Glaciimonas sp. CA11.2: one gene and its partners. The protein of the gene in region 3 interacts with the protein of the main gene of each other region in a pairwise test. Links are inferred from orthologs where the notes say so. Each region holds a gene or a part of one and is shown on either strand. Other genes may lie near its edges. The genes, in order: RGU75_RS01945, RGU75_RS22690 and RGU75_RS05080.

Region 1 (7,523 bases), 730 kb from region 3 along the record:
AAAAAAAATCCGTCTTCAGTGGACGGTGCCGGATCGATTTTCAGTACAATTTCAGGGCCATCAGACGCCGCACCGCCGAGCAGCGTTGGTAGTAAAGATGGTTTACCGAATAAATTACGCGAAAAGGTGATTAGCGGACAAGCCCTATCCGCGCAAATGCCCTATAACGATAGCAAGCAGGCCGAATATGGAAACGGCGAAAGTGGCGCACCCGACCCGCAAACCGGTTCAGTTGGCAAGCCTGCGGGCGAACTAGCTACCGCGAGCACCACAACCGAAAACACTGTATCGCCCAAGGTGGGAGATGGTCACCCACAAATCGGCGGTAATCCGACCTCCGGTCCTCTCGATCGCGTCCGCGTCGACGCGGGCAATCAAGCGCTCACCACCAATCAGGGCGTGCCGGTTGCGGACAACCAAAGCTCTCTTAAAATTGGATTGCGTGGCCCGACTGCATTAGAAGATTTTATTTTGCGCGAGAAAATTACCCATTTTGACCATGAGCGGATTCCTGAAAGAGTCGTCCACGCACGCGGCACGGCGGCGCATGGCTATTTTGAATCTTATAAGGACTTAAGTGATTTAACTCGCGCCGCACCTTTTGCGCAAGCCGGTAAACGCACGCCGGTTTTCGTCCGCTTTTCGACCGTCGCTGGCGAACGTGGCTCCGCCGATACAGCTCGCGACGTGCGTGGATTCGCGGTCAAATTTTATACAGATGAAGGCAACTGGGATCTGGTCGGCAATAACATGCCGGTCTTTTTTATCCAGGACGCGATGAAATTTCCGGATCTGGTTCACGCGGTGAAGCCCGAGGCGCACAACGGCATTCCGCAAGCATCAAGCGCTCACGATACCTTTTGGGATTTTGTGTCGTTAATGCCCGAATCAACACATATGTTGATGTGGGTTATGTCAGACCGGGCGATTCCGCGCAGTTTGCGCATGATGCAAGGCTTTGGCGTGCATACATTCAGGTTGGTGAATGTTGAAGGTGAATCAGTATTCTGCAAGTTTCATTGGGAACCCGTTGCTGGGACGCATTCCCTGGCATGGGACGAAGCGGTAAAGATTGCTGGCGCTGACGCCGATTTTCATCGCCGTGATTTGTGGGAAGCAATCGAAGCTGGCGCCTATCCCGAATGGGAGCTTGGCCTGCAAGTATTCACTGAGGAAGAAGCCGAACAGTTTGGGTTTGACGTACTTGATCCTACCAAGCTTGTCCCTGAAGAAATGGTGAAAGTCATTCCCGTCGGCAAAATGACGCTCAATCGCAATCCCGATAATTTCTTCGCTGAAACCGAGCAAGTAGCCTTCTGCACTGCGCACGTCGTACCTGGAATTGACTTCAGCAACGACCCATTATTGCAAGGTCGCATTCACTCCTATATTGATACGCAAATCAGTCGCCTTGGCGGCCCCAACTTTCATGAAATCCCCATCAACGCACCGCTAGCGCCGGTCTATAATAATCAGCGTGACGGAATGCATCGCCAGGCAATACATCGTGGTCGCGCCAGTTACGAACCCAACTCTTTAGGCGGCGGTTGCCCGTTCCAGGCCGGGGCACGTGGCTTTACAAGCTTCCCGCAGCCGGTCGCCGCCGATAAAGTGCGCGGAAAAGCGGAGCTGTTTGCTGACCACTATTCCCAAGCCCGATTATTCTGGAATAGTCAGACACCAGCCGAACAAGCACACATTGCCTCAGCTTTCCGCTTCGAATTGACGCGCGTACAAACACCCGCAGTGCGCGTGCGCGTGATATCGATGCTAGTGAACGTTGATCCAATACTTGCGGACGCAGTCGCACATGGCTTGGGTTTAGAATTGCCACCAGCAATGCCGCTGGCGTCTGATTTGCCGATACCTGAGTATGCGCTTTCTCCAGCTTTATCTCTGACGTTTCGGCCCGGTGAACTTGGCATCAAAACACGCAGAGTCGCCATCCTGATTACCACAGGCGTAGAAGGTGCAACTGTGAGAACAATCTACGCCTCATTACTTGCTGACGGCGCAGTACCAAGGCTGGTTGGAGCACAACTAGGCAAAGTGGCGACTAGTGATGGCGATTTTCTAGACGTGGAAATTTCACTGGAAGCCGCACCGTCAGTGCTTTACGACGCCGTGGTCATCGACGCCAATAGCACTGATATCGCCGCAAAATGGACGAAGAACATGCAAGCGATGGATTTCCTTCGGGACCAATATCGCCATTGCAAACAAATAATGGTAGTGGGTAACGGCGCTGCTTTATTTGAGGCCGCAGGTGTCACGTTGGCACCAGTACCGCAACACGATCCTTCTTTCATCGATACCAACGCGCACACTTTAACGCAGGCAATTGACGCCTTTAAACTGGCATTAGCTAGCCCACGTGAATTGATGCGGGAATCCGAATCACTACCTATTGCAAATTAAAAATAGGCTCATCTCCCCGACTAGATAGCTCGTGTCAGGGGAGATGGGTTACGTCCTTTTATTTCGTCCGACGTTTTTCATGACGCCGCCACCTTGCTCAGATCAAGTCCGAAGGGGAATGTGTTGGCCGCCAGGAACAGGATCGCCAACCGGCGGTGGAGATGTGGGAACGGGTTGTGTGGGTGGAATTTCCACCGGTGGTGGCTCTTGATGCATCAGCATATTTACTCCTTCGCGATTGTGATTTCAATGAACAGCTGCAGCTGGTCTTTACCAAGACACCTTTACGGCATTCCTGATCAACCATGAATGTAGTAACGAAATAGCTGGAGTAAAGATATCCCACATCAAGCTATAAGATTTTGCCGCCATACACAATTTAAAATCTTGGCAAATAGATGCCTATCAGCGGAACGCTGATTCAAGTGTAGGGAAGAAGGCGCTTTGAAGTTGGCCGATGACGTTAGCTTACGAAATTAGCTTATTAAGCGATGTCGTAAAGGGCGTTTTACGATGATGAAAATTGATTTATCTTTTAGCATCGTACCAACGCCCGAATAATGCTCCACTGCCGTCGGGATATCGGCAGTTTTTGCTCTACATCGCGCAAAATAACATTCCACGTTTGCTGCAATACCGGCAACAATTTTTTCTCTGATCCATCGTCGTCATTTTTATCAAACGTAAGGCTGCCACGCTCCACACCGACGATCGCGTTTCTCGCGACCAAAGTATTCCGATGAACCCGAACGAACTGCGCACGTAATTCTTCCTCTATCGACATCAACGAATCTTCGATTAAATATTCCTTCGATTTGGTACGCAAGATAACGTACTTCAATTCTGCTTTTAAAAATCGCACTTCATCTATCGGAACAAGTAATACCCGACCGCGCTCCTGAACCGAAAAATGCGTCCGCACCGCTGCTGATCGGGTTACAGGATCGGAACCTGGAAGAGAAATGTTTTCCTGTATTTTTGTTGCACTCGGAAAGCGCAATTGCGTCGCGCGCAGCAGCGCCTGTTGCAGCCGCACTGCGCGCACAGGCTTCAACAGATAATCAAACGCGTGCACATCGAAGGCGTTCACGGCATAGTGTTCATACGCCGTGACAAAAATAATGATCGGCATTTCCGCCGCGATAGAAAAATTCGCGTTACCGTCCTTAACAAGACCTGCATAACCGGCATAGCCCTGCTTCAGTTGCTGCACCAATTGCAACCCCGTTACTTCTGGCATCTGAACATCCACTAACACCACATCAGGTGCCGTCGCCGCAATACCTTCCAACGCAGCTTGCGCATGCTCGGCCTCGCCAACAAGAATATGTGGACAAGCTTCGGCGATGTCAGACAATACAGTGCGCAGACGCGCACGCGCTGGCGCTTCGTCATCAACTATATAAATGCGAGGAATCATGCCATTGATGGTCTGGTAATCCAGCAGTGTAGTCATGCCTGTTAATAAAAAATGTTAACTTCCATCGAGAATCAAACCCGTTACTTCAACCTGCTTAGGACATTTTGTAAGGACTAATCCTCACTCTCCACTCACTTCGTAAGATCGTAGCGTCGTGAAAACTACCCTCACATTTCAAACAATTTTTTTATCCAACTTCCCTGTTGCGGCGTCGCTTATAGACGTTTTCACATAAGGGAATCGCACACGCACCTCAAACTGTCCATTAACGACCGCTGTTGTCAACTGTCCCTCAACGTCATATAACAATGCAAGGCGCTCACGAATATTATTTAACGCCATTTGATTGCCATCCGACAACACCAATCCAGTCTGCGCATAATAAGGATTAATCACCGCGATCTCGATCCGCTCCACGGTCTTCTTTAATTGAATACGTATGATCGATTCTGTGGTGCTTGGCTCGACCCCATAATGCACCGCGTTTTCTACCAGCGGCTGCAATAACAAGGTAGGGATTTGCGTCCTATGCACCACTTCATCGTCAATTCCTTCGCGCTCCCATTGCACCTTCAAACGGTCACCGAGACGAATTTTTTCAATTGATAGGTATTGCCGACATAACTGGCATTCGTTTTCCAGCGTCGTCATTGCGCGAGGATCACGCATCAACACGCGAATTAAATCGGCCAGATCCTCCAGCGCCGTTTCTGCCCGCCTCGGCTCGGTACGAATGAGCGCCAGGACCGCATTTAAACTATTAAACAGAAAATGCGGCCGTATCCGCGCCTGTAACGCCTGCAATCGCGCCTCAACCAACACTGGTGAAAAAGCACGTCCGCGCAACTCAAAATAGTGCTGCAAAGAAATGCCGAATAATGCGGCAATTAACATCGGACCGATGATCGACAAATCCACAAAGCTTTGAAGAAACCAATCATAACTCGACAGCAAAAGTATCACCAGACCGGTGACGCCAGCGGGAATCACTGCGCACAACAAACGCTGCCCCCAAAACGGAAATCGATAACTAATCCTTCGCATCCCACACAAAAAAAACAGTGACAAAAAACACGTCAATTCAACCAGCATGGATGACTCAACAAATTTCATCACCATGGATATCAGTCCATCCACCCGCAGTAAAGTCGTCGCCAACAAAGCGACATTGACCACAATTAAGGTCCGCGCTACCACACCCAAATTACAGCAATCGGGAATAACAGACTGACCGGATAGGTCTTTGGCAACTTGCTGCATGCTATCGATTGGACTGATTGGGTTATTTTTACGCATTCTCAGTACTGGGTTGGATGCCATGAAAAATGGACCGGTACGCGCGAACCCGGACAATTACATAAAGGCCAGAATAAATGTTCAGGCAACAAATAATAACTAAATCAACAACAAAATAGACGTTTGATCACATAAATGCACGTAAAACTACCCTGATTGAAGGTCAATCGGAGTAAAAATGCAGGCTTGTTTTATAATCGTGCACTAATTAAAGTCGTTAAAGTCGTAAGCTTCACGCAATGGCCACGCATTAGCCACTTATTAACCAGTTTTGTACGCGATTTATACCTATTATTTCTTACCGAATTTACCCGATACCATGACAGAACAATTCTCCAAGAAGGCCGAAGCCTGGTCAGCGCGCTTTTCCGAACCGGTTTCCGACCTGGTCAAACGTTACACCGCCTCGGTATTTTTCGATAAGCGTCTGGCAGAAGTCGACATTCAAGGCTCTTTAGCCCATGCCGATATGCTGGCACACCAAAAAATTATCACTGCCGATGATTATGCCGCGATTCAAAAGGGCATGACACAAATTCAAGAGGAAATAGCTGCCGGCAAGTTTGAATGGCTGCTCGACCTTGAAGATGTCCATTTGAATATTGAAAAGCGACTGACCGAACTGGTCGGCGACGCGGGCAAGCGCTTGCACACCGGACGCTCCCGCAACGATCAGGTCGCCACCGATATTCGCCTCTATTTGCGCGGCGCTATCGATGATATCTGTGGTTTGTTGCGTGATTTGCGCCTGGCATTGCTGACATTGGCAGAACAACATGCCGATACCATTTTGCCGGGCTTTACCCACATGCAGGTCGCGCAACCGATTACTTTCGGCCACCACGTTCTGGCTTATGTAGAAATGTTTGGTCGCGACACTGAGCGTATGCAAGACTGCCGCAAACGTGTTAATCGGTTACCGCTTGGCGCAGCGGCGCTCGCTGGCACTACTTTCCCGATTGACCGTCATCGTGTGGCCGCAACGCTAGGCTTTGACGACGTGTGCCGCAACTCTCTGGATGCGGTCTCGGACCGTGATTTCGCCATTGAATTTTGCGCTGCTGCTGCGCTGGTGATGACGCACATCTCGCGCATGTCAGAAGAATTGGTCATCTGGATGAGCCCAAGAGTCGGCTTTATCGATATTGCTGACCGATTTTGTACTGGTTCGTCGATCATGCCGCAAAAGAAAAATCCGGACGTTCCAGAACTGGCCCGCGGCAAAACCGGTCGCGTAAATGGACATCTGATCGCTCTATTGACTTTGATGAAAGGCCAGCCGCTGGCCTATAACAAGGATAATCAGGAAGATAAAGAACCATTGTTCGATACCGTCGATACCCTGACAGATACGCTGCGCATCTTCGCTGATATGGCCGGCGGCATCACCGTCAAGCCCGATGCGATGCGTGCCGCTGCGTTGCAAGGTTATGCCACAGCAACGGATTTGGCCGATTACCTGGTCAAAAAGGGCCTGCCGTTCCGCGATGCACACGAAGCGGTCGCCTTGACGGTACGCCATTGCGTCGATCAGGGATACGATTTGAGCGACATGTCATTAGAGCAACTACAAGCATTCTCCAGCTTGATTCAAGCGGACGTGTTTGATGTGTTGACGCTAGAAGGATCAGTCGCAGCACGGGATCATATCGGCGGCACAGCACCTCGCCAGGTACGTTTAGCAATTGCGCATTTGCGTGAGCAATTGGGCTAAAACCTGCCGTAAAGTCCTTTATACTTCTTGCACAGTTGATACGCCCAATTTACGCGTATCAACTTAACGAATGAGTAAAAATACAAAATGAGACGTTGGCTAAACAACATTAGATACACATTAAAAAAATACTAGCAATGCCAAACAACAATAATCGTGACTGAATGGCTAGACCGAATCACCAAAATCGCCAATTTGCTATTCTATTCCGTTAATTAAGCGCCAACTGAATGAATGCATGGCCAAACACGTGATTGGCGTCAAATACGTCCATAACAGCCATTACATTGTTTGCGTGTCATCGCTACAAAAATTAACCCCGGAGAGTTCACCTATGAAACTGAATACTTTTTTAAAAACACTGACCGTGCTGGTACTCGGCGCGACATTGGCACAATCTGCACTAGCCGCTGAAGTCAAACTTGGTTTGGCTGCTGCATTAACAGGTCCGGCAGCAAAATATGGCGTCGCCATCAGAAACGGTTTCACGCTGGCTACAGAAGAAGTCAATGCCAAGGGCGGCGTTAACGGCAATAAACTGCTATTGGTCATAGAAGATGAGCAAGGCAAAAAAGAAGACGCTATCAACGCGTTCAAAAAACTGATTTTCCAAGACAAGGCGTTGCTGGTATTCGGCCCAACTCTGTCCAACTCGGCTTTCGCTGCTGATCCGAT
Region 2 (7,580 bases), 4.1 Mb from region 3 along the record:
ATGCACGGGATAAATCCAGCGTATGAGCCGACTCTATTCCCAACTTTTGCTGCAAACGCTTAACATCATCTCTCAGCCCAAATCCTACCTTCATTATTTCAGGCGATTCAAGTATGGCTTTCAACGCTGCCCGAAAAGAGGGAGGCACACCGCCGCGGCCTATCGGAAATAAGAAAACAACGTCGTTTGCGGCCAACTGAATCAAATGTGGTCCATCTGACAACTCGCCCTTATTAAAGGTCGGTTTGGACTCAGTATCAAATCCGATCACATCAGTCGCCATCATCACGGCAAGTGCTTGCACCGCGTCTGCTGAAGACTGAATAACCCGCACGTCCGAAAGAACAATTCCTTCGTAGACAGGCAGAACAGGAAGTACAGCAAGCAACGCTGCACCGTCTTCTGTCATCGGGTTAATCGTTAATGCATCATCATTTGACATGCGTAAAATTTCTAGTTTTAGTTTACTTGGTTCAATTATACGTCCGACGTTATCGAACACCGCCGAAGCGCCCTTGCAATAGTGACCGCACAAGCAGACGCATGAATAAAATTAAATTATCAAAATAGAAATATACAGCAAAAAAATTACTTTTTAACTAACGAATACCCACATCTTGGTGTGGCCGATTAACCCCAACCACACCTTACCACTCAGCATTTATATATTCGCCTAATCAATGCGTCTCAGCTTGTAGCGCCTCGATAATATCCGCCCGCTTTAATTGTGGCGCGAACTGCAAAATAAAATCCATCGTGTATGACCGCAAATAAGCGCCGCGTCGGACCGCTAGCCGCGTCACATTAGATGCAAATAAATGTAACACTTCCAAAGTTTGCAACCCGTTTTGACGGGTATGTTCGGACGCCATGGCAGCCACAATCCCAACGCCCAACTCCAACGACACATATTGCTGGATCACATCGGAATCCATAGCCGTCAACACAATGTCGGGATTAATTCCAGCGGCACGGAACGCCGCGTCAATATGTCCCCTTCCGGTAAAACCCACATCGTAAGTAATCAATGGATATGCCGCCAGATCGCTAAGACTGATTGGGCGCTCAACCAATAATAAGGGATGATGTTGTGGCACCACGACCACGTGACTCCACTCGTAACATGGGAAAGAAATCAGTTCCTTAAATTGTGACAAACCTTCCGTCGCAATGCCCACGTCAGCTTTGCCTGAAATGACCCAATCCGCAATGTGCTCCGGTGAACTTTGTTGCAACGCAATGCGTACGTCAGGAAAACGCGCACGAAAGCCTTGCACCACGCGTGGTAATGCGTAGCGCGCCTGCGTATGAGTTGCGGCAATGGTCAGAGTGCCGGTCGTTTCACCCGAGTATTCCTTGCTGGCCTGACGAAGATTCTCAGCTTCTTGCAAGAGCTTTTCGACGATCTGCAAAATACCTTTACCGGGATCGGTCAACCCGATCAATCGCTTGCCATTGCGTACAAAAATATCGACGCCCAGCTCTTCTTCCAGTTCACGAATCTGGCGACTGACGCCAGGTTGTGAGGTGAACAGAACGTTAGCGACTTCCGTCAAGTTGAAGCCGCAACGTGCCGCCTCCCGGATCGATCTTAATTGTTGAAAATTCATCTTGCATCCTGGTTGTTGTGAGATGGTTGGTCCGCAAAGACGTGCAAACGACGCGGACGTACCACTAATATTTCACCCTCTTTTAAATCAAGCCGCTTGAAGCGATCTGAGGAAATAACTGCTTCGATCAGCCCTGCGTTGTCATCGCGTTCCAACTCTAATTGCGCCAATGGCCCAATCGCGTGCGCCCGTTTCAGCTGTACCACAATGCCTTCTGCCCCCGTCGTGTAGCGGTCAATATCAAGATCATGAGGCCGAACATAGCCGATTCCGGCGACATCTTCTGCCTCCGCATGATTCGGTGCATCGAAACGCACTCCACCGGTATCCAGCACACCTTGGTTGATGCGGCCATGGAACAGGTTGACGTTACCCAAAAAGCCATACACAAACGGCGAGGCAGGATGTTCGTAGACCTCTTGCGGTGAACCGATTTGTTCCACCTGCCCTTTGTTCATCAGCACGATCTGATCGGCCACTTCCAGCGCCTCTTCCTGATCGTGGGTCACAAAAATACTGGTCACATGCAATTCATCATGTAGACGCCGCAACCAACGGCGCAACTCTTTACGCACCTTGGCATCCAGCGCACCAAAAGGCTCGTCCAGCAACAACACCCGCGGCTCAACCGCCAGAGCGCGTGCCAAGGCAATCCGTTGACGCTGACCGCCTGACAATTGCGGGGGAAAACGATCCGCCAACCAATCCAGTTGCACTAATTCGAGTAGTTTTGTGACTTTTTCGCGGATCACACTTTCGGAAGGCCGCTGCGCCCGTGGTTTGACACGAAGGCCAAAGGCGATATTTTCGAACACCGTCATATGCTTGAATAACGCGTAATGCTGAAACACGAAACCAACCTGACGTTCGCGCACATGGCGCGACGAAGCATCCTCGCCATCCAATAAAACGCGTCCGGAATCCTGTCCTTCAAGCCCGGCAATAATCCGCAGAAGCGTGGTCTTTCCGCAGCCGGATGGTCCCAACAAGGCAGTCAACTCTCCCGTAGGAAAATGGAGAGAGACGTCATTCAGTGCGGTGAATTGACCAAACTTTTTATTGATATTCGTTACTTCAATGCCCATGACATTCTCCTGATGGTCGCGTCTGCGTTTGCGTTTTATTTACAGCGATGCAACTGCGGGTTGGACCGATACGCTGGTAGACTTTTCACCGCCAATTTCATCACGCAAACGCCATTCAATAAACGACTTGAGCGCCAGCGTTACCAATGCCAGAAATGCTAGCAATGAAGCCACGGCGAACGCTGCCTGAAAGTTATATTCGTTATACAAAATTTCGACTTGCAAAGGAATGGTGTTGGTTTCGCCACGGATATGACCGGACACCACAGACACTGCGCCAAACTCTCCCATCGCCCGGGCGTTACAGAGAATCACGCCGTACAACAGACCCCATTTGATGTTTGGTAACGTGATGTACCAAAAAGTCTTCCAGCCCGATGCGCCCAATACCAGCGCGGCCTCTTCTTCCTCACTGCCCTGCGCCTGCATCAGCGGAATCAACTCTCGTGCAACGAAGGGGAAAGTCACGAATACGGTCGCCAGCACGATGCCAGGCACCGCGAACAAAATTTTGATGTCATGCTCGCGCAACCATGGTCCAAACCAACCTTGCGCGCCAAACAACAATACATAAATCAAACCAGATATCACTGGCGATACTGAAAATGGCAAATCGATCAGCGTCAGCAGGATATTCTTGCCGCGAAAATCAAACTTGGCGATGACCCACGATGCGGAGACGCCAAATACCAGATTTAGCGGCACAGCAATCACCGCCGTCAATAAAGTCAGCTTAATGGCGCTGACTGCATCCGGTTCTATGATGGCGGCAATATAAGCCTCCCATCCTTTTTTAAAGGCCTCAACAAACACCGACACCAGCGGAACGACTAAGAAAAACGTCAAAAATAATAGCGCCACTGTGATCAGCAATGTCCGCACCCAGAACGGCTCTTGCGTTGCGTGCGGCACATGAATTGGCTCACCTTTGGCGTGCAATGTAACCGCACCTTTGCTCAAGGACGCAGTTGGCGATGCGGTCAAAGTGAGATTGTCATTTGATGGAACGGCACTCATAGCGGCTAAAACTTTCTGTTAAACTTTTTCCGACTGACCCCGCTTGCGGGTCCAGGCTTGCAAAATATTAATCGTCAACAGCATCAAAAATGACGCAGTAAGCATCACTACGGCAATTGCGGTAGCCCCCGTATAGTCGTACTGTTCCAACTTTGTGATGATAAACAAGGGCGTGATTTCGGAGACCATCGGCATGTTGCCAGCGATAAAAATGACAGATCCGTATTCGCCCGTAGCACGCGCGAAAGCCAACGCAAAGCCAGTCATCAACGCAGGTAGAACGGTAGGAAAAATAACGCGGGAAAAAGTTTGCCAGTTACTGGCACCAAGGCTGGCGGCGGCCTCCTCCAACTCCCGCTCCGCATCTTCCAGTACTGGCTGCACCGTGCGCACCACAAACGGCAAACCAATAAAGGTCAACGCTACCAATATCCCTAATGGCGTGAAAGCGACCTTAATCCCTAACGGTTCCAGATAGCGCCCAAACCAGCCGTTAGCCGAATACAACGCCGTCAGCGCAATACCGGCAACCGCAGTTGGCAATGCAAACGGCAAATCGACCAACGCATCAATCAGCTTCTTGCCCGGAAATGTATACCGTACCAAGACCCAGGCAACGATGCCACCGAACACAACGTTCAGCAACGCGGCCAGCAACGACACCCCAAACGTCAACCGATACGACGCCATCACGCGAGGGGACGTCACCGCAATGACAAAATCGGCCCACGTCATGGTGAAGGTCTTGAGAAACACCGCCGATAGCGGAATCAACACAATCAACGCTAAGTAAAATAGTGTGAAGCCGAGCGACAAACGAAATCCCGGCATAACCCTAAATGGGGTTGCAGACTTCACCGAATGCGGTGTCGATAAAGCGGCCTGACCAAGCATAAAAAATTCCCTTATTACAAATACAGCTAACGAAGGTCGATAATCGCATCTGATTGTTATAAAGAGAACGAACTTTTTTGCATGTAGATAGATTGATTCCGCATAAGCAGGCCGAGGACGTCATGACGCCATTAAAGAAAGAACAACGAAGGGGACGTATTTAACGTCTTGGAAGCGTTAAGGTCGATACTGTGGCACTTATAACAACCTATATTTAATGGCTGTGGATTAGCCAAGCAAAACTACAAGATGCATTATGATGCCCTGACGCGCTGTCCGTGATCGGTCGGAAATGGTATTAATTCGCTCTCACCGTCTGCACCAACCGCGCCAGCACGGCTTGTCCAACCTGCCAGTCGCCTAGCTGAGAATCGGCATTAATATGACCCAGCGCACCAACATCGACATACTCTGCGCCCCACAGTTTCGCCCACTTAACCGTTTCGCTGGCCTCCATCCAGGGATCATTCAGACTCCCGACTACAGTCGCCGGAAAGGGCAAACTTGCTCCCAATCCCGCACTCACCTCAAATTTTTCTGGATCAGCGGGCGCAACAAGCAAAGCCCCTGCAATCAGCTCTTTCACCAGCGGACCTTCAGCCAGCGCGCTATGAACCGTCGTCAGACAACCAAAACTATGCGCAATTAATAATATTGGCTTAAGCGGTTTGTTCAGCGCCGCTTTTTTCGCCAATACATCCCGCAGACGTTGCGACCAAATCGCCAAATCAGGTTGATCCCAATACTTCTGTTCGATCCGTTCAAATGCAGGGTATAGGCGTTCCCAGCGGGATTGCCAATGCTGGGGCCCGCTGTTATTTAATCCAGGCACGATCAATACCCAAAAATCAGACAGTGAGCGCTTCAACGATAAGTTAGGCATAGTTAAGGAGTTAGCCCTTTTAATGAGGGACACCATTCAACGTTGATGCTGTGGCGAATTTGTCCGCGCGCTGAGTCGTTGAAAATGCATCCAATGAAGCCTGCGGCAGATCCCAGAAGAACCCTTGTGCCGAAATGCGCGCGCCATTTGCAACAAATGCCTGTTGCGCCAGTTTTTGTACACTTTCAAAATCACGTAATTTTTCGAGACGTTTAAAAATAATCTGAATCCCGCGTTGCTGAGTAAGATCCAGCAAACGTCGGGTCGCATCATCGTTTATTACTCCGCGCCCATCAATTTTTAGGACGTCAGGTCTTACGCGCTCAAGCAGACTATGCGCCTCTGCTACGGTATCGGCATTGATTGCCAGACGAAATTGATTGCGGCGATAATTATCCATCACATAGTTTAATAACCAGCTTTGCGTGGGTGTAATCTTTGGTAATTGCAGAACAATATTTTCATGCGGTAATCCCAACAATTTCAAAATTCGACGGAACGCCGTTCCATGATTACTATCGACTGCCGCTAACAGGCGTGCGTGCACACTGAGATAGAGAGCGGTATTTTGGGTCAGGTGAACACGCGGGTCGCCTTCCGGAGATTGACGGTAAAAGTTGATCGAATGCAGCATGCGACATAGGCGATCAAGTTCAATCGACTCGTCGTCGCTGGCAGCATGATCGAGTAGTTTCCATAGGTACAATCCGTTGTCATTGGGAGAGTAACTATGCGCGAAACCTTCGTAGCCGATAATCTCATTGACGTGCTTGTTTGAATTAGTGACTTCTAGTTCCGGGCCAACTGCTATCTGACGTATCGGCTGAAAGACACTGGTGAGAGCGGTGTTGAAATAACTTCCCTGCACGCGACCATCAGCATCAAGCCAGACGCGATGTGTCCGGTTTACGCTTATTGATGGAGACTGGCCTGACTGCACTGAAGCTCGCCCGTTGTGGACCGAATTGTCATGCAGGCGAGCCAGGTATTTGTCCAAAGTAGGAAATAACATGGATTACCCAGGTTGAAATCTTAAAATATTAGATCTTGGCGATGGATACTTCGGTGGCCTTCACCAGTGCGACTACTTCGGTTCCAATGACTAGTCCGAGATCTTTTACCGAGCGCGTGGTGATCACTGAGGTGACAATGCCGGCAGGTGTTTCGACATCGATTTCGGAGACTACTGTGCCTTCAATGATGGCTTTGATGCGGCCTTTGAATTGATTGCGTACGTTGATGGCTTGGATGGACATGATGTTTCCTTAAATTAATTTCGTTTGATTAAGTGGTGCAATTGGTTTCTTCGTTCTTCGTTCTTTGCTAACCAGTACGGCTACTGCTCCGTGGACGCTAGTCGGGGGTGGCCCGACAGCTAGTTACTTTCTTTTGCTTGGCTAGGCGCCCCTCCCCACCAAAAGAAAGTAACCAAAGAAAAGGCGACCACAGAGCCGCTGCCCTTCGGGTTCCCAAGCATTTCAGCCGCCAGTCGGATTGAAAGACCAACTCGCTAGGCTCAAACATGTCTTCCAATAATTCCCGACTGACAGCTGAAATACTTGGCAGCGCCAATGACGGGGTAGGTCAAGGACAAAGGCAACTGCAACTGCAACTGCAACTGCAACTGCAACTGCAACTGCAACTGCAACTGCAACTACAACTACAAACTACAAACTACCGTTTGATTCTGGCTGGAAATTCTTGGCATTGACTATATAGGTCTGTGTTTCTACAGATTAGTAACAACTAGGACAATTTTCCAATGGATACTTCGGTGGCTTTAATTAGTGCCACGACTTCTGACCCGATTACTAGTCCGAGGTCTTTTACTGAGCGGGTTGTGATGACGGACGATACGATGCCTATCGGGGTTTCGATATCTAGGCCCGAGAGGACCTCGTCTTCAACGATGCTGATAATTTTTCCTCTGAATTGATTGCGGACATTGATTGCTTGAATACTCATGACTTCTCCTGAATTTTAAAAATACGGATGGAATGTTGCGTGAGAATACGGTTTAGCCTAGATTGCCCAGCTCACTTGGCTTACTGTGCGATGGAGGGAAATATCACCTAGTGTCTTGTCAATTTC
Region 3 (7,663 bases):
TCGCTCGATGACCGATGCCAATTTTGTGCAGCCGCGTGTCTCTGGCTGATTCGTCTGATGATGCGCCGTATAATGGGACATCAGATGTAATACCGCTGATACCAATAGTTCCGGTTGTGCCGGCGCTTCATTAGGTGCCGCAAACGTGATATCCAACTCTTCGTTAACCATCAAGTGCTCCTTGTCAGTGAATCGCTGGCTGTTCGGCTGGCTGGTATCGGGAACTTCATCTTTTATCGCTACTTTATTCAATGAAATTAACGCAGTTCTATTCGGCATCTTCAGAAGAGGGGAATCTTCAACAACACTTCAAGCGGTCAAAATTAATTTATTCAATTGCGTCAGTCGTAACTTGTAAATTCTGCCGCCGTGATCAATTTCCAGCTCACGCATTTGCTGGAAAAGGTCCCGACTAGTAATCCGTGTGATGGTCGGTTTGACTGCTTTACTGACAACTGAAACGGATTGCTCACGGTCCTGATGTTCATTTGCGCGCTGTAACGAGTGACCCATAATAGTCCTTTATGTAAATGCGAACAATTCTTATTTAGATTATTCTCTATTTAAACAGGGATTGCAAGTGCTTTTACTATCTTTGCGATAGCTATTTTATAAAAGGCTTCTACTATGCGGTCAAAATGATATCGTATCATCAACTTCTATCGACAGTTGTCCTGCCACAAACCAATAAAATTTCCGAGTACAGTATTTATACCACGAAATAAGAATCATTATTATCTGAAGTCGTATTTATACCTCGTATTTACAAAGTTAAGCGATCTGCGGGATTTTTTGACTTTAGCGTTTTACAGATTCCCTAAGTCCTGATGCGGTCGTTGTATTTAGACCAGATTAGGGGGTGGGGTCCATCGTGGATTGAATAAAAAAAAGCCATCAAATCGCATTTGACGGCCCTTCAAGTTTTCTAACTTGTTCGCTATAAAGATAGCGTCATGCGTATGACAACCTTACTCTTTTGGCTTAGCTGCCTCACGGCGATTGAAGCCGGCCACCATGTCAAAGCGGAACAAGCGGCATTCCAATGCGCCGTTGAAAAATGGTGTTTTGCGCGCTTCTTTCAGACGTAGCAATTTTGGCAAAGTCAGGTCAGCAGTGAACAAGAATACTGTCCAGCCAGCGAAACGTTGCTTCAGCGTATTGCCAAAGGCACTAAAGAACGCATTGAATAGATCTTCGGTTGCCAGTGTGCTGTCGCCGCGCACGCCAATCCGCTCACCGTAGGGAGGATTGGTCAAAATAATGCCCCCGCTGCCGCTGAGTTCATTTGGCGGCCTGACTTCCTGTGCCTCAATTTGTTTCAGCGGAACTTCAAAAAGGATACCAGCGTTACGTAAATTTTCTGCCGTCATGTCGATCATCTCGCCAGAAATATCACTGCCGAAAATGGTCGGTATCAGTGGCATTGGATTTGGCTTAATGGCGCCTTTAATGGCTTGCCATTGGCCAATCTCGAAGCCATGAAATTTTTCAAAAGCAAACGCGCGTCGGGCACCAGCAGGAATGCCAGCTAACATTTGTGCAGCCTCGATCAAAATGGTGCCAGAGCCGCACATCGGGTCGAACAAGACCGTGCCGGGCTTCCAGCCAGCAGTGCGTAGCAATCCGGCAGCAAGATTTTCACGTAACGGCGCATCGCCCGTTTCAGCGCGCCAGCCGCGTTTGAAAAGTGCTTCGCCCGAAGTATCCAGATAAAGCGTGAAATTATGCGCATCCAGAAATCCGACGATCCGCATGTCGGGTGCATGGGTATCAACTGAAGGGCGCTCGTCGCAGATGTCGCGGAACCGGTCACAAATCGCATCCTTGATTTTGAGCGTTGTGAACTCCAGGCTGCGCAAGGGCGATTTAATGGCGGTGATATCGACGCGAATAGTATGGTCAACCCGAAACCAGTTCTCCCATTCTTGTTCGAGCGCCTTATCGTAAATATCATTTTCAGTCTTGTAGGCGCAGTGTGCTAGGCGCATCAATACGCGACTGGCGATCCGTGAGTGCAGATTGACAAGCCATGCGTCACTCAATAAGCCAGAGCAATGTACGCCTCCCGGCACCTGATTATGGACTCTGAGCGTCACCGCGGGAGCGGCTAGTTGTGCGATTTCATTGATTTCTTCAGCAAGTGCGGTCTCTAATCCGCGTGGACAAGGGCAAAAATACGAGTGTTTCGAACTTGCTGATTGTGCTGTGAGTGCTTGTGCCATAGGGGGTTCTCTTAATCCGTTAACTGCATCGACTGGGATGCAGCGGTGAAATGATTACTCACGAAAAAGTGAATAACGGTGGTCTTACTTGCGAACTGCTTGCAGACTATTCGGATAGTGATGGTGCAAATAGTTTGCAATTTTATTTATTGCTATCCATTGGTGCGATCTACTTAAAGTGCCAATAAAGCATTAGTAGCCGTGTATTAAAACGTAGTGTTAAAACCGCGTGCGGATCAGATCATGCTATTTTTGCAAAGGCGCGCTCGACGAAGTCTAATCGGTCCTGGCCCCAATGACCTTCTCCATCGACAACGTACCAAGGCGCACCAAAGACATTGGCGGCAATGGCTTCATCGGTAAAACGAACAAACTCGGCCTCTACGCTAGCAGTGTCGGCAGATTTTAACAAGGTTTTGCCATCATGCCCAAGTGCTGTGGCTATGCCGATTAAGGTGTCTGTATCTGCAATGTTTTTCTCATCTTCCCACACGGCACGCATAATGACGCCAGTCAAATCTAGTGCAGCCTGAGTTCCGTGTGCCAACTGGGTCGCGATGATCAGTTTGGCTGCCTCGTCGCTGTGCACCGGAAAGTAGGTCGGTTGCAAATTCATTGGCAATCCTAAATACTCTTTCCAGCGTCGGAGATCCTCAAGTCGATAAGCTTGGCGCTGTGGTGAGCGCTTGGCTAACGGTAATCCACCTGAAACACCAAATACTTTTGACAAGTCGATTGGCTTTAATACAATTTGTACACCATATTTCTGGGCTAACGCGACAAGTCGCGCATGTCCCAGATAAGTAAATGGCGACTGAGGCGCGAAATAATACTCACAGATTTTGCTCATGTCGATTCCTGTCTCTGTTGTTTATTTTATGGTTTTTTTTATGTTTTTTATGTTTGCTTCCATTCGCCAACTAATGATCAGCCCGATTTAGAACGGCTTGACGACCACCAGAATAACAATAGCTAGCAACAAAACCACCGGTACTTCATTGAAATAACGAAACCAGACGTGACTACGCTTATTGGTACCTAATTCGAATTTCTTCAACATGCTGCCGCTGGCGTGGTGATAACCGATTAAAAGAATGACTAATAGCAACTTTGCATGCAACCAGCCGTTTCCCGGGCCTTTTCCAATACCATAACCTAGCCACAACCACACGCCGAAAACAATAGTACCTATCGCAAGAGGCAGCATGAAACGGTATAACTTGCGTGCCATCAACAATAATCGTTGTGTCGCCACCGGTTCCGTCTCTTGCGCCAGATTAACAAGAATACGCGGCAAATAAAACAGGCCTGCAAACCATGAAACGATGAAGACGATGTGCAGCGCTTTGATCCAGAGCATGAAGTATCCTTAAAAAAGTTAATTCGAAAACAGAGGGAAAATCGATAGTCTTTGTTGATTTAACAGGTTGTTTTGACAATCCTCTAGGTGCGTACTTCGCCGTGACCAAACACCACATATTTCAAGGAGGTCAAGCCGTCCAGACCCACCGGACCGCGTGCGTGTAACTTGTCATTGGAGATGCCAATTTCAGCACCAAGCCCAAATTCGAAACCATCCGCAAACCGGGTTGAAGCATTCACGATTACAGAGGCCGAGTCGACCTCACGTAAAAATCGCATCGAGCGGGAATAATTTTCGGTCACAATGCTATCGGTATGATGGGAAGAGTAATGATTAATATGTGTAATCGCTTCGTCCATATCCTCAACCACCTTCACGGCCAGAATTGCCGCCAGATATTCAGTGCTCCAATCTTCCTCGGTCGCTGCGACCACGTGCAAATAGTCGCAAGAGCGTAATATCTTGCTAGCCTCGGCATCGGCGCGCAGTTCCACGTCTTTTGTCCGATATAAACGTGCCAGTTCCGGCAAGACCTGCGGCGCAATGGCACGTCCTATTAGCAGGGTTTCCATGGTGTTGCAGGTGCCGTAACGGTGACATTTTGCATTAAAAGCAATTTTTACCGCTTTTTCTGGATCAGCCTGATCGTCTATGTAGACGTGACAAATGCCATCCAGATGTTTAATCATCGGTACCTTGGACTCCTTCATCAAGCGCTCAATCAAGCCCTTGCCGCCGCGCGGGATGATGACGTCAATATATTCCGGCATGCAGATTAAAGCGCCGACTGCAGCGCGATCAGTGGTTTCGATAACTTGCACCGCATCGCTTGGCAGGCCTGCACCATCCAGTCCTTCTTTGACCAGTTTGGCTAGCACCTGATTGCAGTTAATCGCTTCCGAGCCGCCGCGCAAAATAGTCGCATTACCACTCTTGATACATAAACCAGCCGCATCAATGGTCACGTTGGGACGTGCTTCGTAAATAATACCAATGACGCCGAGAGGAACGCGCATCTGTCCAACCTGAATCCCGGTCGGACGATATTTCATGTTCGAAATTTCACCGATCGGATCGGGAAGGGCGACGATTTGCTGCAATCCTTCAATCATGGTGGTGATCGCTTTGTCGGATAGCGTCAGACGATCCAGCATTGCTTCTTCCAAACCATTGGCGCGTGCTGCATCCAAGTCTTTTTGATTGGCGATGCGCAAGGTGTCCGATTCGCGCCGGATCGCTTCAGCGATTAACGTTAGTGCACGGTTCTTGGTTGCCGTATCGGCGCGTGCCATCAGGCGAGATGCAGCCCGGGCACGTTGACCGACGTTAGTGATGTATTGTTGGATATCCATAATTGGTAGTATGTCTGATATGTTGAGTGTTGGTCTGGTTTCGTGAAATACAGAGCCAAAGCCATGCGTCAAAATGCATTTCGGGATCTGGATACAGTAGAAACTACATGGCAGTCACTTACGAACGTGCGACTTTTAGTCCCAATTGCAATAGTGCATCCCAAGCATCACCAGCGAACGTCTTGGCACGCAAACCTTTTACCATTTTGTCGATCTGCGCTGCCTGTTGTAATGCCGCTTCCAGAGTCGTCAATGATAAGCGACGCAGTGCCGGTTCCATTAAACGTTCACGTGGCCCCCAAATACGATATTCTTTCAGCAACGCGCTGAGTGGACGGCCTTGCGTCATACCGGATTTTAGCTTCAATAAGGTGCGGCACTCTTCTGATATCGCCCAAAGAACCAATGGCAATGCTTCGCCTTCACCTTTTAAACCATCAATCATCCTGATTAAACGGGCAACATCACCGCCTAACATTGCCTCATTTAATTTAAAAACGTCATACCTTGCGACATTGAGAACAGCATCGTGCACTTGTTCGAAACTGAGCTTGCCCGGTGGATGCAATAAAGCCAGTTTCTGAATTTCCTGATGAGCGGCCAGCAGGTTGCCCTCAACCCGATCAGCGATAAAGTCGAGTGATTGACGATCAGCGCTTAGTTGTTGTCCTGCCAACCGGACACCAATCCAGCTTGGCAATTGAGTCCGTTCAACCAGCGGAATATCAATATACACACCCGTTTGCTGCAACGATCCGACCCATGCCGCTTTCTGAGTTGCCCAATCCAATTTCGGCAACGTGATAATCGTCACATTGTCGGGGTTAAGCGTCGTCGCATATTGCTGTAATGCCTGACCACCGTCCTTGCCCGGTTTGCCGGTTGGAATGTGTAACTCAATCAATTTTTTGTCGCCAAACAACGATTGCGACTGGTTGGACGCCTGTAATTCGCCCCATTTAAAACTACGATCCACCGTTAAGACATCGCGCTCTGAGCAGCCATTGGCGCGGGCACTCTTGCGAATTTTATCCGCCGCTTCGAGCGCAAGCAGATGCTCGTCGCTGGTGATGACGTACAGCGGCGCGACTGTCTTGGCCAGATGAGTATCGAGAGCGTCAATCCGCAGTTGCATCGCCGGTCCTCGTTATGGCGCTGGTTTTGTCGATGGAACTGACGGGGCCGGCGATGTTGTTGGCGATGTCGCTGTCGATGGCTCTATCACAGTATTGTTAGCAGTGTTAGCGGGTTTGAGTGCGTTCATCCGGCGCAGAATTTGCTGTACCAGATCAGTTTGCATATCGCGATACAACAGCGCTTCTTCAGCCACTTTTGATAGTTCTTGCGATTCGTTGTAGCTGATGTCACGCTTCAGTGTGATCAGGGTTTGTGGCATTAACTCCTTCTGCTGCGCATCTTTTAGACGGAATGAAAATCTCGAGTACAGCATATATTCACGCGCACGGCCTTGACTGTTGAGGGTCAAAATGACTTTTTCCTGCGTCTGCGAGATCACTTCCATCACAGCCTCAGCCCCTTTTTCATTAGGAACTACTTCAGTGGTCCCGCTAGCCTGAATATTACGTTTGAGTTCGACTCCCAGTGGTGTGCCTGTAGCAGATCCCAAATAAATAGTCTTGAAAGGAAGGTTGGCAGTGCCGCGCAAGTGAAATCCGCACGCGGCAAGCATAGCGGTAAGGGCGATGATAATCGACCAGCGAACCAACGGTTGGCGACTCATGAAAACGCGCGTCATACAGATATTCCTTGTTTCAAGATTCGGGACGAAAATCGCTGTCCTGGCTGGCAATCGGACGGTCCACTTATGTGACTTAGTGGACCGCTTTAATAGATCAAGCAGCATGTTTTATGCGAGCTATCACTAAGCGTTTCACGGGTGATTTAATTCGCGCTTTAGCTGAGCCTTTCGTTAAGTGCTCGGTTTAAAGCGCAACTTACACTGTCCATCAAATACTCAGCGATTCATTTTTACATCAGGCAACGATATTAATCAATTTGCCCGGAACGACAATTACTTTCTTTGGTGCTCCTTCGAGATACTTTTGCACATTTTCATGCGCCAGCGCCAGCGCTTCGACGGTGGCTTTGTCAGCATCTTTGGCGATGATAATGCTGCCGCGTAATTTGCCGTTGACCTGAATCATCATCTCGATTTCGCTTTGCTCAAGCGCCTTAGCATCAACCTGCGGCCAACTTGCGTCCAGAATATCGCCATGCACTTTCGCGAAGCCGAGCTCTTGCCATAGCGTGTGCGTGATATGCGGCGCGATTGGGTTGAGAACGCGCAAGAAAATTGACAGACATTCAGTCAGTACGGCATTGCTGGCTCCCGATGCTTCGAGCTTGGTAGCTTCTAGCGTGTTGAGCATTTTCATGCAAGCCGATACGACGGTGTTGTACTGAATGCGCTTCAAGTCATGGTCGGCCTGTTGCAAAATTTTATGGACTTCGCGCCGCAAGGTTTTGAGCGGGACCGACAAATCGGCATATTGCTTATTTGATCCCGGAATAATATTCGCGGCCTGTGCGTGGCTGAAGCTCCAGACCCGACGTAAGAAACGATGGGCACCTTCGACACCCGCGTTCGACCATTCCAGCGTTTGTTCTGGTGGCGAGGCAAACATCGTGAATAAACGGGCAGTATCGGCGCCGTATTGGTCAATTTGTGCTTGTGGATCGATGCCGTTATTCTTTGATTTCGACAT

What was found.
Region 1: the proteins of RGU75_RS05080 (region 3) and RGU75_RS01945 interact in binary tests that used the Escherichia coli proteins (3 or more experiments, as listed by UniProt). The link is inferred for Glaciimonas sp. CA11.2 from one-to-one orthologs.
Region 2: the proteins of RGU75_RS05080 (region 3) and RGU75_RS22690 interact in binary tests that used the Escherichia coli proteins (3 or more experiments, as listed by UniProt). The link is inferred for Glaciimonas sp. CA11.2 from one-to-one orthologs.

What each region holds. Positions count from the first base shown.
Region 1 is NZ_JAVIWL010000001.1:455,392-462,914, forward strand. What follows is about bases 1,915-4,723. They hold RGU75_RS01945 (LytTR family DNA-binding domain-containing protein), read right to left. Parts: upstream 3,875-4,723; coding sequence 2,954-3,874; downstream 1,915-2,953. Other genes in these bases: RGU75_RS01940 (catalase), read left to right, coding at 1,915-2,418; RGU75_RS01950 (sensor histidine kinase), read right to left, coding at 4,013-4,723. Also shown: more of RGU75_RS01940, read left to right, coding at 1-1,914; more of RGU75_RS01950, read right to left, coding at 4,724-5,158; argH (argininosuccinate lyase), read left to right, coding at 5,454-6,848; RGU75_RS01960 (ABC transporter substrate-binding protein), read left to right, coding at 7,183-7,523. UniProt on the Escherichia coli protein: Member of the two-component regulatory system BtsS/BtsR, which is part of a nutrient-sensing regulatory network composed of BtsS/BtsR, the low-affinity pyruvate signaling system YpdA/YpdB and their respective target proteins, BtsT and YhjX.
Region 2 is NZ_JAVIWL010000001.1:5,244,813-5,252,392, forward strand. What follows is about bases 652-3,517. They hold RGU75_RS22690 (sulfate ABC transporter ATP-binding protein), read right to left. Parts: upstream 2,696-3,517; coding sequence 1,607-2,695; downstream 652-1,606. Other genes in these bases: RGU75_RS22685 (CysB family HTH-type transcriptional regulator), read right to left, coding at 678-1,610; cysW (sulfate ABC transporter permease subunit CysW), read right to left, coding at 2,735-3,517. Also shown: RGU75_RS22680 (3'-5' exonuclease), read right to left, coding at 1-442; more of cysW, read right to left, coding at 3,518-3,712; sulfate ABC transporter permease subunit CysT, read right to left, coding at 3,731-4,606; RGU75_RS22705 (alpha/beta hydrolase), read right to left, coding at 4,905-5,489; RGU75_RS22710 (EAL domain-containing protein), read right to left, coding at 5,509-6,501; RGU75_RS22715 (TOBE domain-containing protein), read right to left, coding at 6,530-6,745; RGU75_RS22720 (hypothetical protein), read left to right, coding at 7,012-7,200; RGU75_RS22725 (TOBE domain-containing protein), read right to left, coding at 7,236-7,454; RGU75_RS22730 (ATP-binding cassette domain-containing protein), read right to left, coding at 7,512-7,580. UniProt on the Escherichia coli protein: Part of the ABC transporter complex CysAWTP involved in sulfate/thiosulfate import. Responsible for energy coupling to the transport system.
Region 3 is NZ_JAVIWL010000001.1:1,187,690-1,195,352, reverse strand. Bases 2,802-5,750 are described here. They hold RGU75_RS05080 (glutamate-5-semialdehyde dehydrogenase), read right to left. Parts: upstream 4,938-5,750; coding sequence 3,666-4,937; downstream 2,802-3,665. Other genes in these bases: holA (DNA polymerase III subunit delta), read right to left, coding at 5,056-5,750; RGU75_RS05085 (CopD family protein), read right to left, coding at 3,160-3,582; RGU75_RS05090 (2-hydroxychromene-2-carboxylate isomerase), read right to left, coding at 2,802-3,072. Also shown: RGU75_RS05105 (hypothetical protein), read right to left, coding at 1-171; hemin uptake protein HemP, read right to left, coding at 310-513; RGU75_RS05095 (class I SAM-dependent RNA methyltransferase), read right to left, coding at 969-2,222; more of RGU75_RS05090, read right to left, coding at 2,464-2,801; more of holA, read right to left, coding at 5,751-6,072; LPS assembly lipoprotein LptE, read right to left, coding at 6,085-6,693; leuS (leucine--tRNA ligase), read right to left, coding at 6,932-7,663. UniProt on the Escherichia coli protein: Catalyzes the NADPH-dependent reduction of L-glutamate 5-phosphate into L-glutamate 5-semialdehyde and phosphate. The product spontaneously undergoes cyclization to form 1-pyrroline-5-carboxylate.